4 regions of the Mesorhizobium sp. M0938 genome follow, and region 1 is predicted to be linked to each of the others. Evidence: riboswitches for the same ligand, from Rfam matches in the RefSeq annotation. Region 1 holds a riboswitch; each other region holds the start of a gene.
What was found. A riboswitch is a leader RNA that binds a small molecule or an ion and turns the genes downstream of it on or off. The one in region 1 is predicted to bind cobalamin.
Positions count from the first base shown of each region.

Region 2: another riboswitch for cobalamin. It lies ahead of NKH73_RS13240 (CbtB domain-containing protein); the one in region 1 lies ahead of metE (5-methyltetrahydropteroyltriglutamate--homocysteine S-methyltransferase).
Region 3: another riboswitch for cobalamin. It lies ahead of NKH73_RS00710 (aromatic ring-hydroxylating oxygenase subunit alpha); the one in region 1 lies ahead of metE (5-methyltetrahydropteroyltriglutamate--homocysteine S-methyltransferase).
Region 4: another riboswitch for cobalamin. It lies ahead of NKH73_RS14600 (ABC transporter ATP-binding protein); the one in region 1 lies ahead of metE (5-methyltetrahydropteroyltriglutamate--homocysteine S-methyltransferase).

Region 1 covers NZ_JAMYNS010000033.1:13,933-17,930, forward strand. Annotated here, with positions in the region: gene NKH73_RS31420 (alpha,alpha-trehalose-phosphate synthase (UDP-forming)) at 1-545, shown strand, start outside; cobalamin riboswitch at 1,106-1,307, shown strand; gene metE (5-methyltetrahydropteroyltriglutamate--homocysteine S-methyltransferase) at 1,403-3,754, shown strand.
Region 2 covers NZ_JAMYNS010000006.1:280,028-284,025, forward strand. Annotated here, with positions in the region: gene cobO (cob(I)yrinic acid a,c-diamide adenosyltransferase) at 102-719, opposite strand; gene cobU (bifunctional adenosylcobinamide kinase/adenosylcobinamide-phosphate guanylyltransferase) at 721-1,221, opposite strand; gene NKH73_RS13235 (CbtA family protein) at 1,241-2,008, opposite strand; gene NKH73_RS13240 (CbtB domain-containing protein) at 2,024-2,203, opposite strand; cobalamin riboswitch at 2,241-2,436, opposite strand; gene NKH73_RS13245 (gamma-glutamylcyclotransferase) at 2,503-3,195, opposite strand; gene NKH73_RS13250 (aromatic ring-hydroxylating oxygenase subunit alpha) at 3,313-3,998, shown strand, end outside.
Region 3 covers NZ_JAMYNS010000001.1:158,429-162,426, reverse strand. Annotated here, with positions in the region: gene NKH73_RS00720 (FAD-binding oxidoreductase) at 1-310, shown strand, start outside; gene NKH73_RS00715 (FAD-binding oxidoreductase) at 399-1,514, opposite strand; gene NKH73_RS00710 (aromatic ring-hydroxylating oxygenase subunit alpha) at 1,540-2,787, opposite strand; cobalamin riboswitch at 3,003-3,204, opposite strand; gene NKH73_RS00705 (DUF680 domain-containing protein) at 3,712-3,927, shown strand.
Region 4 covers NZ_JAMYNS010000007.1:105,559-109,556, reverse strand. Annotated here, with positions in the region: gene NKH73_RS14605 (ABC transporter substrate-binding protein) at 1-548, opposite strand, end outside; gene NKH73_RS14600 (ABC transporter ATP-binding protein) at 545-1,357, opposite strand; cobalamin riboswitch at 1,450-1,653, opposite strand; gene NKH73_RS14595 (GyrI-like domain-containing protein) at 1,941-2,774, shown strand; gene NKH73_RS14590 (bifunctional helix-turn-helix transcriptional regulator/GNAT family N-acetyltransferase) at 2,781-3,713, opposite strand; gene NKH73_RS14585 (hypothetical protein) at 3,788-3,998, opposite strand, start outside.

The sequences.
Region 1 (3,998 bases):
ACCGGCATGGCACGGACGAGTGGATGCCGATTATCTATGAGAACAGGTCGTTCACCCAAGCTGAGATAGCGGGTCTTTACAGAGCCGCGCGTGTTTGCGTTGTGACGCCGTTGCGCGATGGCATGAATCTTGTGGCGAAAGAATACATTGCTGCACAAGATCCGAGCGACCCTGGCGTTCTGGTGTTATCGAAGTTTGCCGGCGCGGCCGAAGACTTCGCCGAGGACGCCCTGCTGGTAAATCCGAGGCTCTCCGACGAGATAGCTACCGCGATCTCAAGAGCGGCCAGCATGCCGCGCGAAGAACGCATCCAACGCTGGCGGAGGATGATGGACAAACTTGAAGCGTATACGATCCACCATTGGTCAGCGGACTTCGTTCGGCAACTGGACAGCAGCCGGGTTACGGTCCCTGCGGATCACTTCCACTATGTTGGCTTGGGCTGGATCAGCGAGGCCCAAATGCCTTCGTATCGGACCGAGCCAGAATTGCACACCGCGCTGACGCGTGCACTGGATAAAAACTGGGTCCTGCCGATCGTATGATGCAGAATATGAAGCACGCGAGCTTTGCCTGCGTTTGCGCATCCCTCAATGCCGAGCGCTTGGAGAGAGAGATACTTATACTGACCGCCTGAATGCGGCTTAAGCGGCTTATCGGGACCACAGTCGGGCTTTGCATCAGACCCTTGAGCCAGGCTCGGTCAGTGTGGTCTCTTGCCGCCGAGCGGAGTCATCACGATTGCCTAGTCACCCGTGATGACGACTGGCGTGCCAATTCCCGCGGTTTGGCGCTCACTCCGAGAAAACCGCTTCTACCACGCACGCACGGCTTGCGGCCGCATCGTTAAACATCGCCACCAATGCGATCTTCTGCATTCTAATGACGTTGTCACGCGCTTGAAGTCTTGTCCGAAATCCTTCATCGGCGACCTGCGAGGGATGTCGCAGCCCGACAGGGATCCATTAGTTGGACAATGGTGGCAGCGGAGCAGCGCCGCCAATGGGCGACTGAATATTTCACAATGTTAGACAAGCGTAAAAGCGAAATCACATAACGACATAAACATTTCGTTATGCGTCATTGACAAAAGAGCGGACTGCTGTGATTATCTGCGTGTCGTGGTTCTCGCGTGCGGCGCTGCCGCAGCGGAGCTAAGAGGGAAGCCGGTGCAATGCCGGCGCTGCCCCCGCAACTGTTAGCGGCGAGCCAACCCCACTCATGTCACTGAGGCAAATACCCTCAGGAAGACGGGTAGAGGCTATGACCCCGCGAGCCAGGAGACCTGCCACGGCGAATTACGTCCACGGGCGGGGTGTCTCGGTGGCCGCTGCAAGCCGGCGTTCGTGCCGGCCTGCTAGCGCCTTCCTTGTCATCGGCGCCCCAACCATCGGGGTATGACATGACTGACTCTCAGGAAATTCCTGTAGCAACGCTCGGCGTGCCGCGCTTCGGTCGTCGGCGAGAACTGAAATTCGCGCTTGAAAGCTACTGGTCCGGAACATCGTCCGCTGGCGACCTTCTCACGACGTCGAAGGCGCTCCGTGCCGCTAGCTGGGAAGAGCAGCGCGATCGCGGCGTGTCGAAAATCCCGTCGAACGACTTCTCGCTTTACGACCATGTGCTCGACACCGCAGCCATGGTCGGGGCCGTTCCATCCCGTTACGGCTGGAATAGCGGCGAGGTCCCACTTGACATCTGCTTCGCAATGGCGCGCGGCAACCAGGGTCAGACGGAGGATTGTGGACACGCTGGTCACCAGGAGGAGGCTCATGGACCTGGTGTAACCGCGATGGAAATGACCAAGTGGTTTGACACCAACTACCACTACATTGTGCCGGAACTCGATGATGATCAGACGTTCGCCCTCTCGTCATCGAAGCCGGTCGATCACTTCCTCGAGGCTAAAGCTCTCGGCATTCACACACGCCCAGTCATCCTTGGACCCATCACCTTCCTCAAGCTGGCGAAATCGCCTGCCGAGGGGTTCGGTCCCATCGCGCTCCTACCGCGGCTGCTGCCCGTTTACGAGCAAGTCCTGCAGAAGCTGAAGCTGTCGGGAGCCGACTGGGTGCAGATCGATGAGCCAGCGCTTGTCCTCGATCTGAACCCGAACGAACGAGCTGCGTTCGAATTCGCCTATGGCCAGCTGTCGAAAGCCGCGCCCGAGCTGAAGATCATGCTGGCTACGTATTTCGGGTCGCTGGGAGACAATCTCGAAACCGCGGTTTCTCTGCCCCTGGCCGGGCTGCATATTGATCTCGTGCGCGCTCCCGAGCAGCTGGAAACGGTGGGTCGGCTCGCTCCGAAGGATCTGGTGCTCTCGCTTGGCTTGATCGATGGCCGCAACGTCTGGCGTGCGAACCTGCCCGCCATTCTCGACCGCATCAAACCGATCGTCGCCGGCTGGCCCTTGGACCGCGTCGAGATCGCGCCTTCTTGCTCGATGCTGCATGTGCCGATTGATCTGCGCATGGAGACGGAACTCGACGCCGACATCAGGTCGTGGCTCGCCTTCGCGGCCCAGAAGACCGACGAGTTGGTCTTGCTGGCCCGGGCCCTGTCCCAAGGCAGGGATGCGGTGGCAGGCGCGTTGAAAGCGTCTGCCGAGGCTGCCGCCACGCGCGTGACATCCACGAGGATCCATGACCCGCTTGTTCAGGGGCGGATCGCTAGCATTGAGGACAGCGCGAAGCGACGAGAGAGCGCTTTTGGCGAGCGCTCCAGAGTCCAAGCCGGCTCACTCGGGCTGCCGCCGTTCCCGACGACGACCATCGGGTCCTTCCCGCAGACGCCGCAGGTACGCAAGGCGCGGGCCGCTCATGCGAAGGGCCAGCTGAGCTATGTCGACTATGAGACGTTCCTGAAGAAGGAGATCGAGGCTGCAATTCGCTGGCAGGAAGAGATCGGGCTGGACGTGCTGGTGCACGGTGAGTTCGAGCGAAACGACATGGTACAGCATTTCGGCGAGCAGTTGTCCGGCTTCGCGCTCACCCAGCATGCCTGGGTACAAAGCTATGGGTCGCGCTACGTGCGTCCCCCCATCATTTTCGGCGACGTATCGAGGCGCAATCCGATGACAGTGCGCTGGTGGCAATTCGCCCAGTCGCTTACGGAAAAGCCCGTGAAGGGAATGCTCACAGGCCCAGTCACCATTCTCAACTGGTCTTTTGTTCGCGACGACGTACCCCGCTCCGAAGCCTGCCGCCAGATCGCGCTCGCCATCCGCGACGAAGTGACGGATCTCGAAAGATCCGGCGCAAGGATGATCCAGATCGATGAGGCCGCGTTTCGCGAAGGATTGCCACTGCGCCAATCTGACTGGAAAGTCTATCTCGACTGGGCTGTCGAATGTTTCCGGATCGCTTCAACGGGTGTAAAGGACGCGACTCAAATTCATACCCACATGTGCTATTCGGAGTTCAACGAGATCATTCACGCGATCGCTGGAATGGATGCGGATGTCATTTCGATTGAGACGTCGCGCTCGAAGATGGAACTGTTGGACGCCTTCACGAGCTCCAAATATCCGAACGAAATCGGTCCCGGCGTCTATGATATTCACTCACCACGCGTCCCGGAAGTCGGCGAGATTTCGGACTTAGTCATGCTTGCCCGCGAGCGACTGTCCGACGGCCAACTGTGGATAAACCCGGACTGTGGCCTCAAAACACGCAAATGGGAGGAGGTCCGCCCTGCCCTCATGAACATGGTCGCTGCAGCACGCGCGCTCCGGCAGAAAGTGCAGGCGTAAGGCTTCTCTTCCTCACCGTGTGGGGAGTTGCCGGTGGCGGATGTCGGCCGGGAATATGCCAAACCGATCACACTCTTGAAAATAATCCACACGGCGAAAATGTGCAATTTTCCTTCGGCACGTGTCCTCATCCCGCAGAAATATAAATGTGACACCACGCTATAGTATTGGTCCTTGGGAACATACAGGCCCCGCGCCTCGAACAAATCGTACACACGTCGTTTCTCAAAGTAGACTGCTTGGC
Region 2 (3,998 bases), on a different contig from region 1:
GGCCACGACGTGGCCAATCGCTTCACGTTTGCGCTGCCCCTCATCGCCCTGCCGGGAACTTCTCCCCGTATAGCCCTACCTCAGCACGCGAGCAAAACCTCTCAGAACTCTATGCCTTGCTGCGCCTTCACGCCGGCGGAAAAGTGATGCTTGGTCACGCCCATCTCGGTGACGAGATCGGCGGCATCGACCAGCGCCGGCTTGGCGTTGCGGCCGGTGACGACGACATGCAGCCCATCGCGGCGGCCTTTCAGCGCCGCCACCACCTTGTCCAGATCGAGATAGTCGTAGCGCAGCGCGATGTTCAGCTCGTCGAGCACCAGAAGGCTGATCGACGGGTCGGCCATCAGCTCGAGCACCTTGGCCCAGGCGGCTTCGGCGGCAGCGATGTCACGCTTCAGATCTTGCGTCTCCCAGGTAAAACCCTCGCCCATCGTGTGCCAAACGACCCGATCGCCGAAAGCCGCAAAAGCGTCCTTCTCGCCGGTGTGCCATTTGCCCTTGATAAACTGGACGACGCCGACGCGCTTGCCGTAGCCGAGCATCCTCAGCGCCAGCCCGAAGGCGGCGGTGGTCTTGCCCTTGCCTGGACCGGTGTTGACGATCAGCAGCCCCTTCTCGACCGTCTTTGCCGCGACCTCGGCGTCCTGCACTGCCTTGCGCTTGGCCATCTTGGCGCGGTGGCGTTCCTCGTCCTTGGGATCGATAGTATCGGCCATGTCATTTCACCTTGAGCGGCAGCCCCGCCACCATCATCAGCACCGTGTCGGCCACGGCCGCGACCTGCTGGTTGAGCCGGCCGGCGGCGTCGCGAAACCGACGGGCGAGCGCATTATCCGGCACGATGCCCTGGCCGACCTCGTTGGAAACCACGAACCATGGCCCGCGCGGTCGCGACAGCACATCCGCCAGCCCCTGGCATTCGGCCTCGATGTCGTGTTCGGCCAGCATATGGTTGGCCAGCCACAGCGTCAGGCAGTCGATCAGGACAGGCCGGCCGTCAGGCAGCGCCTCGATCGCGCCGATGAGATCGAGCGGCGCGTCGATGGTCGTCCAGCCCTCGCCGCGCCGCGACCGGTGCAGCGCGATGCGCTCGCGCATCTCGTCGTCATAGGCTTGCGCCGTGGCGATATAGGCCCATGGCGCCGGACAGGCCGTCACCAGTCTTTCGGCATGCGCGCTCTTGCCGGAGCGCGCACCGCCGATGACCAGGGTCAGCATCCCGCCAGAAGCAACGCGATCAGGCAAAGCTGTCGCGCAGGCCGGTCGCTGTGCCGGTCAAGCGGCCACGCACCACGCCGACGACGGCGCCGAGCACCAGCCAGAACACCAGATTGGTCAGCGTCACCGCCACCACGAACTGGTGGTGCAAGCCTTCCGGAATCGGCGACTCGAAACTGTCGGGCTGCGGCGCGCCGACGATATGCGGCGCCACGATCAACGCCACGGCAAGCAGCGCCAGCGGCAGCGACTTGCGGAAGGCGAGCAAGCCGAGACCGGCGGCCGTCGCCACCACTGTCGCCATCCACCAGATCTGGCGCTGGGTGAGATCGGCGGCCGGCATCGCCGGCAGTTCGGGCGGCAAGCCAAGGTTTGGAGCGAGCGTGAACACGGCGAAGCCGGCCAGGCCCCAGAACAGGCCCTGACGCCAATTGCCAATGCCGCCGGCGAACTCCGAAGCGGCCACCAGGATCAGCGCAAAGCCGATGCCAGTGACGACATTGGCAACCACGTTGAAGGCAAAGCGCTCAAAACCATCGGCCGGCGCCCAGCCGTCGTCTTCTGGAGCGGCAACTTCGGCCGGCGCCGGTGCGGCGCTGGCCATGGCATTGGTATCTGCGGCGGGGACAGCGGCATGGTCATGCGTGTGGCCTCCGCCGGCCTGTTCGTAGACCTCCGCCTTCAGGATCAGCGGCACGGTGGCATAGGCCTGCATGCAGGCGAGGACGACGCCGGCCACAAGCCCTGCGATCGCCGCGATGAACACGACGTTGCGAAACAGTGTCATGATGTCAGCCCCTCGTCAGTGGCAGGGAAACGCCATCGAATGGCGATAATCGTGGGCGGCATTGTGGACCGCATCGATATGCGAGAAGCCGACAAAGCCCATGACGAAAATGCCGAGAAATGCAGCAAGCGCCAGCTGCATGAAGCGCGACTGCGAGGAGACGGAAGCGCCGAGCGAGACGGAAGCGGTATTCATGTCTTGTCCTTTCGCCCTCCACCCGAGGGCATAGAAGTCAGTTCTCCTGTCGCCGGCAGGTCTCCTGGCTCGCGGATCAGCGCCCTTCCCCACCTTCCCGAAGAAACTCTTCAGTGGCATATGGAGAGGACTACCGCACACAGTTGCGGGGGCAGCCACGGCATTGGGCAAGAAATTTACCCTCACCGCATTCCCTCTTGGTCCCTAACGGAACCGACGACAGCTTTGACTATAGGCAGAATCGTCGCGGCCGGCAAACCAAATTCCGCCCGTTACCAGCGTGAATGCGCCATGCGGTCTCAAGGCCTCGAGGCACTGATCCGCTCGGCAACCAGCTGCTGCAGCCGCCACAGATGGCGGTCGTGAATGCCGCGCTCTTCCAGGTTTTTCACCGTGTTGTAGAGGTAGTCGGCGCCTGATCCCCAGTGCCCGCAGGATGTCGAGAGCTTTTCGACCACCTCTTCTTCCCCGAGCGGTCCGGCATAGGTCGTCCCCTTGCGGTTGATGACAAAGGCCAGCGCCTTGAACGGCCCGCTGTCGCTTGCCAGCGAGAGCAGGCGCGGACGATAGCTCGTCGGCTTCAGCGTCACCTCACGCCGAAAAAGCTTGTCGAGCTGCGCCCGGCGATCGCCATCGCTCAGCCGAAAGGCTACACCCTTGCACTGTCCGCCACGGTTCAGCGCCATCATCAGCCCCGGGCTCTGCTTGGTGCCGCGCCAGCGCGTCATGTTCATGCAAAAAGATCTGTGCCAGCCGCGCGCTACGGCGACACGTTCCTCGACGTGGTCGATTTCCGGCTTCCAGATCAATGAGCCATAGCCGAACAACCACAGCGGTTCGGAGGTTGGGAGTTCAGCCTGGAAGTCGTCGAGCATTGCGTCATAGTCGCGGTCATCCAGATGCGCCGCGTCCGGATCGGGACCGGCATCCTCGATCTCGCGCCAACAGCGCGCCACCAGTTCGGCTGTGAGCGACATCTGTCGTGCGGCCATGTCCCAATCCTTTTACTTCCGGCATGATTAGGCATCACAACCGAATCCGGCAATGCTGTCGCCCCAATTGACAAAAGATTTGCCGGGGTGTCGGCTGGCCCATAACAGGAGCCAGCCATGCAACCCAGCCAGAGCGAGCACGATCCCTATAGTGGTTTGACCCGGCTTGAACCGGCGCTGCCGTCATCGGCGTACTGGGACGCCGACGTCCATCAGCGCGATCTCGACGCCATCTGGTATCGAAGCTGGCTGCTGGTCTGCCGCGAGGTCGACCTTGCGCAGCCGCTGGCTTTCAGGACGTTCCGTGTCGGCACGCAGGAGATCGTCGTGCTGCGCGACGAGACCGGCGAGCTGCGCGCCTTCCATAACACCTGCCGGCATCGCGGCTCGCAGCTCTGCCGGGAGAGCGAGGGACGGTTGAAGGCGCGGCTGATCACCTGTCCCTACCACGCCTGGTCCTATTCGCTGCGCGGCGATCTGGTGCGGGTGCCGTCGAAATCGCTGCCTGAAGGTTTCGACAAGGCCGATCACCCGCTCTATCGCGTCGCACTGTCGGTATGGCGCGGTTTTGTCTTCGTCAATCTGGAGGAAGATGCCGCCGGTTCGGCTGAAACATCCTTCGATCCCGCATCCGGCGATCTCGCCAACTGGCCGCTGGAAACGCTGGTGTCTGGCCATGTGCTGCGCAAGGTGATGAACTGCAACTGGAAGATCTTCTGGGAGAACTTCAACGAGTGCCTGCATTGTCCTGGCGTTCACAAGGACCTGTCGCGGCTGGTGCCGATCTATGGCCGCGGCCTGAT
Region 3 (3,998 bases), on a different contig from region 1:
CGCGACGTTGGTGTTTTCCGCGCGGGTCTGGGACGAGGTGATCTTTCGCGACGAGCTGATCGATTTCCACGATCGCCGGGACGGCTTCGATCTGGTGCTGACACTGACGCGCGAGCCGGCCCGGCGTCCGGCGGACTATTCACGGCGGATCGATGTTGCGATGATAGAGCAATCGATGGTGCGGCTGCCCGCGCCGCCAAGGTTCGCCTTTGTCTGCGGCTCGAATGCCTTCGTATCGGCCGCCGCCCAGGCGCTGATCGATGCCGGCGTTCCGGCAGGCCTCATCCGCACCGAGCGCTACGGGGTCTAATGCATGTCGCGCAAAATGTGCAGCGGTTTTGCGATACGACATGTCGCATAATGCCGGTCAGACGCGACGCGCTCTAGGCGCCTGCCTTTCAGGCCTCGATTTCCAACGCCGACAGCGGCTTCGAACAGCAGGCAAGGATGAAGCCATCATCGATCTCGTGATCGAGGATGCCGCCATTGTGGCTCATCTCGACTGTGCCTGAGACCTTTTTCACCTTGCAGGTTCCACACAGGCCGAACTCGCAGGCCGCCGGGATGCGCACGCCCGAAGCGCGCGCCGTCTGCAGCACGGTCTGGCCGGCAACGCAGTCGGCATCGACATCCGAAAGCGAAAAGCGGATCGGCGTTGCGGCCTCGGCAGGGGCTTCGATCCCACCCTCTGCCGGCCCACCCTTTGCCGGCGAACCAAACGGGGCCGGTATTTCCTCCACTGCCGGTGCCGCAAAGCTTTCCTGATGATAGTTGGCCATGTCGAAGCCAGCGGCCTCCAGCATCTGCCGCACGGCGCGCATGAACGGGTCGGGGCCGCAGCAGAAGATTTCCCGCTCGCGAAAATCTGGCGCCAAAAGCGGCAGCCTGATCGCGTCGATCCGGCCCATATGGCCGAACCAGCCCTCGCGGCTGGAGCGCTCTTCGATCATGAAGCCGAGCGTCAGGCCCGGCATGCGGCTGCCGAGCAGTTCGAGTTCCTTGCGGAAGATGATCTCCTCGGGCTTTCGCGCGCAGTTGACGAAGCCGACATCGGTCCATGGCGCGCAGTCGTTCAGCCAGCGCAGCATCGACATCATCGGCGTCACGCCGGAGCCGGCCGAAATGAACAGATACTTGGCCGCGGGATGGCTGTGCAGCGAAAAGTCGCCCGTCGGCCCATAGGCCTTCACGTGAACGCCGGGCTTGAGGTTGTCGAACATCCAGCGCGTGCCGATGCTGCCGGCCTGGGCTTTCACCGTCACCGCGATCGAGAACGGCCGCGACGGCGAGGACGACAGCGTATAGGTCCGCATCAGCGGGCCGTCAGTGGTCGGCAGTTCCAGCGTCACGAACTGCCCCGGTCTGTAGCGGAACCAGGTCTGGTTGTCGGAGCGGAAGGTGAAGGTCTTCACGTCAGGCGCCTCGTCGCTGACGCCGATCACTTCCAGAACCTGGAGCCTGTCGTTCCAGGGCGCCATATCGTCGAGATGGCGGTAGAGCCCGAGATCCGTCATTGCGTTCATCTCTTCACGTTTCTCTTCAGGCGACGCTGCGCAGCGCCGGCCGGCCGCCCTCGGCAAGGCGCGGTTCGATGAACGAGGCGTACCATTCGACGAACTGGATGACGCCGCCCTCATGCAGTTCCGAATAGGGGCCGGGCTCGTAAGCCGGCGACAGGATGCCGAAGGCGTTTTCCTCGACGATGCGGCGGTCCTGGTAGTTGGTCTCGGTCCACACATGGGTGAGTTCGGCAAGGTCGTAATCGACGCCTTCGACCGCATCCTTATGGACCAGCCATTTGGTAGTCACGGCGGTTTCCGTGGCGCTGATCGGCAGCACGCGGAAGGTGACCGCATGATCGCCGAGGATGTGGTTCCAGGTCGTCGGATAGTGATAGAGCAGCAGCGAGCCGATACGGTCCGTGGAAACGCTGTCGGAAAGGTTCTTCTTCACGGCGCGCCTTCCCGTCATCGTATAGCTGACGGCGTCGCGCAGCAGCGGCGCGCGGGTGGCGCGATACTGCCCGGCCGGATCGATGCGGAACTTGCTCGGCAGGCCCGCCGCCTCGCATTTCGCCCAGTGCGCCAGCATTTCCGGATCGCTGTCGGCACCCTGCACGCCGGTCACGGTCGGCGCTTCCGGGAATGTCTTGCACAGTTCCGGATGGTTGCCGGCGCAATGATAGCACTCGCGGTTGTTTTCCCAGACGAGCTTCCAGTTGCCCTTCTCGACGATGGTCGATTCGAAGGCGACCTTGGCCTCGCGCAGCCGGTGCGGCAACAGGTAAGGTTCGATCATGGCGCGCATCGGCGCGAAATCGGCGGGCTCCCTGGCCAGGCAGATGAAGATGTAGCCGCCGACGCTCTCGCAGGCGACCGGCTTCAGGCCGAACTGGCTTTTGTCGAAACCGTCCGCCATCTGGCGGGCGAACAGAAGCCGGCCGTCCAACTCATACGTCCATTGGTGATAGGGGCAGACGAGCTTCGCCGCCGTGCCCTTGTCAGCATTGCAGACGCGGCTGCCGCGATGCCGGCAGGAGTTGTGGAAGGCATTGATCTTGCCTTGCTGGTCGCGGACCAGCACAACCGGATAATCGCCGATCTGGGCGGTGATGTAGCTGCCCGGCTTCGGCAGTTCGCAATCATGGCCGATGAACAGCCAGTCGCGATACCAGATCAGCTCCATGTCGAGTTTGAAGAAGTCGGCATCGGTGTAGAAGGGCTGCTCGAGCGAGTAGCCTTGCCTGCGGCCGTGCAAGAGCCTCAGCATGTCGTTGCGCGCGTCCATGTCCTGTCCTCGCTTTCGTCGCATCGGCCCGAAAATCGGAATCGATTTTCGGAAAGCACGATGCGCAGGTTCAAAGTCTTGGAGCGTACTTTGTGCGTCCAAGTGAACGCACGTCGCTCCAAGGACTGAACTGGTGGTGATGGAGGAAGGATCGGCTGCAGGCCGGTGAAGGACCGGCATGCTCTATCCACCTCTTGACCGCCCACCGCGATCAGTCGAGTTCAACACCTCGGGCTGGTTTCCGGGCTCTGGAGTGTCCTTGCGGGCGGTCGCGACACCTTCCCAGGCTTGTGGCCCAGTGGTCTCCCGTTGCGACTTGAACTCCACCACCGTTGCGGGGGCAGCGCCGGGTTCTGACCGGCTTCCCAATTCTCCGCTTCGTCGTCACCAAGCGGCACCTGAGATGGTGTGATCTAATCATGACGGCCGGCCGACTGTCGGCATGAAAGCGACATCGTATCCATGCGGCGCGACACAGCCGGCGAAGCGTGCAGGTTGGCAATAGCAGGGCTGGAACCCCATTTTTCGGCGGCCATTGCTGGCGGTCGTGGCATCGAATCCGACCCGCGGCGGAGACAAAGAAGGTTAACAGTTTCCAAAAGTGACTATTAGCCACTTCTAAAATCGAACCGAACGGTTCGTTTCTGTTGACAATGCGTGCATGACGCTGTGAACGCGGGTCCGCCAATCCGTCAAATGGGCGAATAGTGTATTTGGCTTAAGTAATTGAAAGAACAACCAAAGTCGATGCAGATAGAAGCACCTGGTACAATTTCAAGGTGCAGATTCTTGGTCCACACGGAACAACTTCGTGATTGGAATCTGCCGGATTGCCTTCCCACATCGGGCCTGTCCGAACGACGCGAATTCCTTTCAAGACACGCCGCTAGACGGACCGAAAACTAAGATACTGGAGTATCAACAATGAAAAAGATTGCTCTTGCTGCCGTCGCCGTTTTGGCCATCACCGGCAGTGCCTTTGCTGGCAGCGACCATTATGGGTCCGACGGCTATGGGTCCGACGGCGCCAACCAGCCGACTGCTGCGGTCGACAGCTCTTACACGGCTTCCATTCAGAAGCCGGCTCACGCTGAAAAGCCCGTTGTCCAGGGCGCCGACCGTGACCGTTTCGGCAATTAACAGCTGATCCCACAATTAACAGCTGATCCCAGACAGGCGGCGGCCAAGTCTGCCGCTCGGGATCTCACAAA
Region 4 (3,998 bases), on a different contig from region 1:
ATATCGGCGAGTTGCGCTTTCCAGTCCGAAACAAGTTTTTTCGCCTTGGCCTCCTTGCCAAAAATCTTGCCCAGCTTCTCGACGTCGCCATAGAGCAGGTCCATCGAGGCGGCGGGGCGGTTGCTGTCGAGGTGGACGCAGCTTTCCGTCAGCACCAACGTCTTGATACCGTGCGGCGCCAGCGTATCGGGCGTCACCTCGCCGCCCGGCTTCATGCCGTAGTACCAGCCGGCGAAGAAGAAATCAGGCTCGACGGCGACGAGGTTTTCGAGCGTCGGGTATTTCGGCGCGAGTTCCGGGATCGCGCCCTGCTCGGCCTTGAATTCCGGACCGACCTTGTACCATCCGGTGATGCCGGTCAGGCCGACGATCGACGGTTGCAGCCCCAGCGCGAAGGCCATCTCGGCCATGTTCAGATCCTGGATGACGGCGCGCTTCGGCGCGGCATCGAAGGTCAGCGGCGTGCCGCAGCTGTCGACAGTTACCGGAAAAGCCAAGGCGGTCTGGGCAAGCAGGAGGGAAGCAGAAGACAGTGCGAGGCGTTTCACGGATGTTGCTCCTTGGTTAAATCGGAAGAGGCGCGGTTTGGAACTTCGAAGACCGTGAGTTCGCGGTCTTCGGTGGGATGGCGCAGCCGAAGCACGTCGACGCCGAAAATGTCGCGGATCAACTGCTTGGTCAGCGCCTCGCGCGGACCGGCGAGTGCCTGCAGTCGGGCCTCGTTCATCACCGCCACCCTGGTGGCAAATGGCGTGACCAGCGACAGATCGTGAAGCACCGCCACGACGGTCATGCCCAACTGCGATACGAGTTCGAGAAGTTCGCTGCGGGCGCGCGGATCGAGATGATTGGTCGGTTCGTCGAGGAACAGGATTTTAGGCTCCTGGGCGATGGCGCGTGCCAATTGGGCGCGTTGCCGCTCGCCACCGGACAGCGAGCCGATCGTGCGGCCGAGCAGCGGCAGCAGGCCGGTTCTGCGAAGCGCTTCGACGACGATGTCGCGTTGCTCGCTCCTTCGTCGCAAACCGGCATGCGGGACGCGCCCAAGCTCGACATAGTCGATCACGGCAAGCCGCGGATCAGGCTGATCGGTCTGGCCGACGACAGCCATGTGCAGCGCCCGCTCGGCGGCAGAAAACGTCTCCAGCCGGCGTCCGGAAAATCTCACCTCTCCCGCGCTTGGCCGCAGCGTACCGCATAGCATGCGCAACAGCGTCGTCTTGCCGGCGCCGTTGGGGCCGATGATGGCGAGGCGGTCGCCCGCCGCCACCGAAAGGCTCACCGCGCTGACCAGGCGCTGACTACCCGCCGTCGCGCTCAGTTCGCGCGCTTCAAGAAGAGGCTGGGAGGCGTCCAACTTACCGTCACTTTCTCAATGGCGACGGAAGGAAGCTGGACCGACCGGCCGACAAGACCGATGTCCACGTCTCCTCCCGGCACACCCCGTCCGGTCAACTCAAGCCGATGGCAGGTCTCCTGGCTCGCGGGTCTTTGCGCCATCCTGCCTTCCCAGCCTTGCCGGCCAGTGGCATTTCGGATCTTGCTAACCGCTTACAGTTGCGGGGGCAGCCACGGCCTCGATCCGAAGATCTCACCGTGTTCCCTTTTCACCCCTCGCCTTTCGACTCGGGGACCATCAGTCGCCCACCCTAATTTCCCGCCAATCACAGCGCAATAAATTTCCGGGGCTCGGAAAGCCACGAGAGCTAGGGTCTTGTCAGAGGGAGTCATATGGATCATCGTTATGTAATAACGTTACTACCTAAAAGACGTTGCTTGCTCCTGTCAAGCTCTTTCGCCTGACGCCTTCGACTGCCGGCCGCCGTCGCGATTTGCGCAGTGCGCAATTTCGATCAAACTGCGAGCTCCAGGAAACGGCACGATGACCTGCCGACGCGAAGACTTTGCCAATGTGAAGACTGGCCCATGCAAGGAGCCAAATGAATCCTACCGAGAAAGCGCTGTGGTTCGTCGAAAGCCATCTGCCGGAATCCGTCTCGCTCGACGATGTCGCCAAGAGCAGCGGGGTGTCGCGCTTTCACGTGACGCGGGCTTTCGGTGCGGCGACCGGCCGTTCGGTGATGGGCTACATGCGGTCTCGCCGGCTGACCGAAGCGGCGCGCAAGCTCGCCGCCGGTGCACCCGACATCCTCTCGCTCGCTCTCGACACCGGCTATGCCTCGCATGAGGCCTTCACCCGCGCCTTCCGCGACCAATTCGGCACCACGCCGGAACTGGTGCGCGCGCAAGGCTCGCTAGACAACCTCGATCTCGTGGAGCCGATCCTGATGGACCAGTCCTTCCTCACCAATCTCGAGCCGCCGCGTTTTGAGGCCAGCCGGCCGTTCCTCATCGCCGGTCTCAGCGAACGCTACAGCTGCGAAACCAGCGCCGGCATCCCGATGCAATGGCAGCGGTTCGGCCCCTATATCGGCAACATTCCGGGCGAGGTCGGCGACGTCGCCTATGGCGTCTGCGTCAATGGCGACGACGCCGGCAATTTCGACTACATCGCCGGTGTCGAGGTGTCCGATTTTTCGGACCTGCCGAAGGAGTTTTCGCGCGTACGCGTGCCGGCGCAGAAATACGCCGTGTTCGCCCATCGTGACCACATCTCGACCATCCGCCGCACGGTCAACACGATCTGGAACAAATGGCTGCCGGCGTCCGGACACGAGATCGCCGATGCGCCCGAATTCGAGCGCTACGGCCCCGAATTCGATCCGCGCAGCGGCAATGGCGGGCTGGAAATCTGGATACCGGTGAAGGGGTGAGAGACGTTACAGCTCCAGGTTCCAGTTCTGGCCGACCAGATCCTTGCCGAAGGAATGGTGGCGCTCTTCCTCGGCAAGCTTGAAGCCCGCCGCCTCATAGATGCGGCGCGCCGAGACGAGAATGTCGTTGGTCCACAATGTCAGCGTCTTGTATCCCTTAGCACGGGCAAAGCCGATGCATTCCTCGACCAGTCGCTTGCCGATGCCGAGACCGCGCGCCGAGGGCTCGACGTAGAGCAGGCGCAGCTTCGCCACCGTGTCCGACTGGCGCACGACAAAGACCGAGCCAACGACTTCCCCCTCCCGTTCGGCGATCCAGCTGCGTTCCCATTTCGGATCGAAGGATTTGACGAAGGCGCCGAGGATTTCGGCGACCAGCGCCTCATAGGTTTCGTCCCAGCCATATTCCTGCGCGTAGAGCAGGCCCTGGCGATGGATGATCCAGCCGATGTCGCCGACCTGCAAAGGCCGCAGCATGTAGGGGACCTTGGGCTCGGCACTGTCGCCCAGCAGGCGCTGCACCGTCTGCATCGCCTTGACCAGCCTGTCCTGCTCCGGATCCGGGAGCCGGTCGAGCAAGGCCGCGACCTGATCGTGCGAACCCTGGTTCAGCGGCGCGAAGGCCGCCCTCCCCGCCGGCGTCAGCGCGATCGACGAGCGCCGCGCATCGGCTTCCGTCGCAGCGCGCTCCACAAGGCCGCGCTCCTGAAACTTTTTCAGCAACCGGCTGAGATAGCCGGCATCGAGACCGAGATCGCGCGCAAGATCGGTGGCGGTCAGCCCGTGGCGATGCGCCAGTTCATAGAGCACACGAGCCTCGGTCAGCGAGAAGGCGCTTTTCAGCCATCCTTCGTCGAGCAGGCCGATCTGGCGGGTGTAGAAGCGGTTGAAGCCCCGCACCGCATCGATCCGCTCCTTGCCGGGTTGATGAATCGTCATGGCATCCTCCTGCCCGACATAGTCAATAATTTAGTTGACTTGGTCAAGTATTAGTTTGGACCAAGCCCACCGCATTATCCGATCCGACGGATGAGGCCTTCGAAGCCGTCGGCGAGATAGGAAGCGCCGGCCGCGAACATCTTCACCAGGTTTTTGGGGCGACCCGGGGTCTTGTTCGCATCGAGGAGTACGGCCCTGCCCTCATGCATGACGAAATCGAACTTGCCATAGTCGAAACCGAGTTCGTGTCTCAAAGCACGCAGTTCGTCGGGAACGGGGACAGGC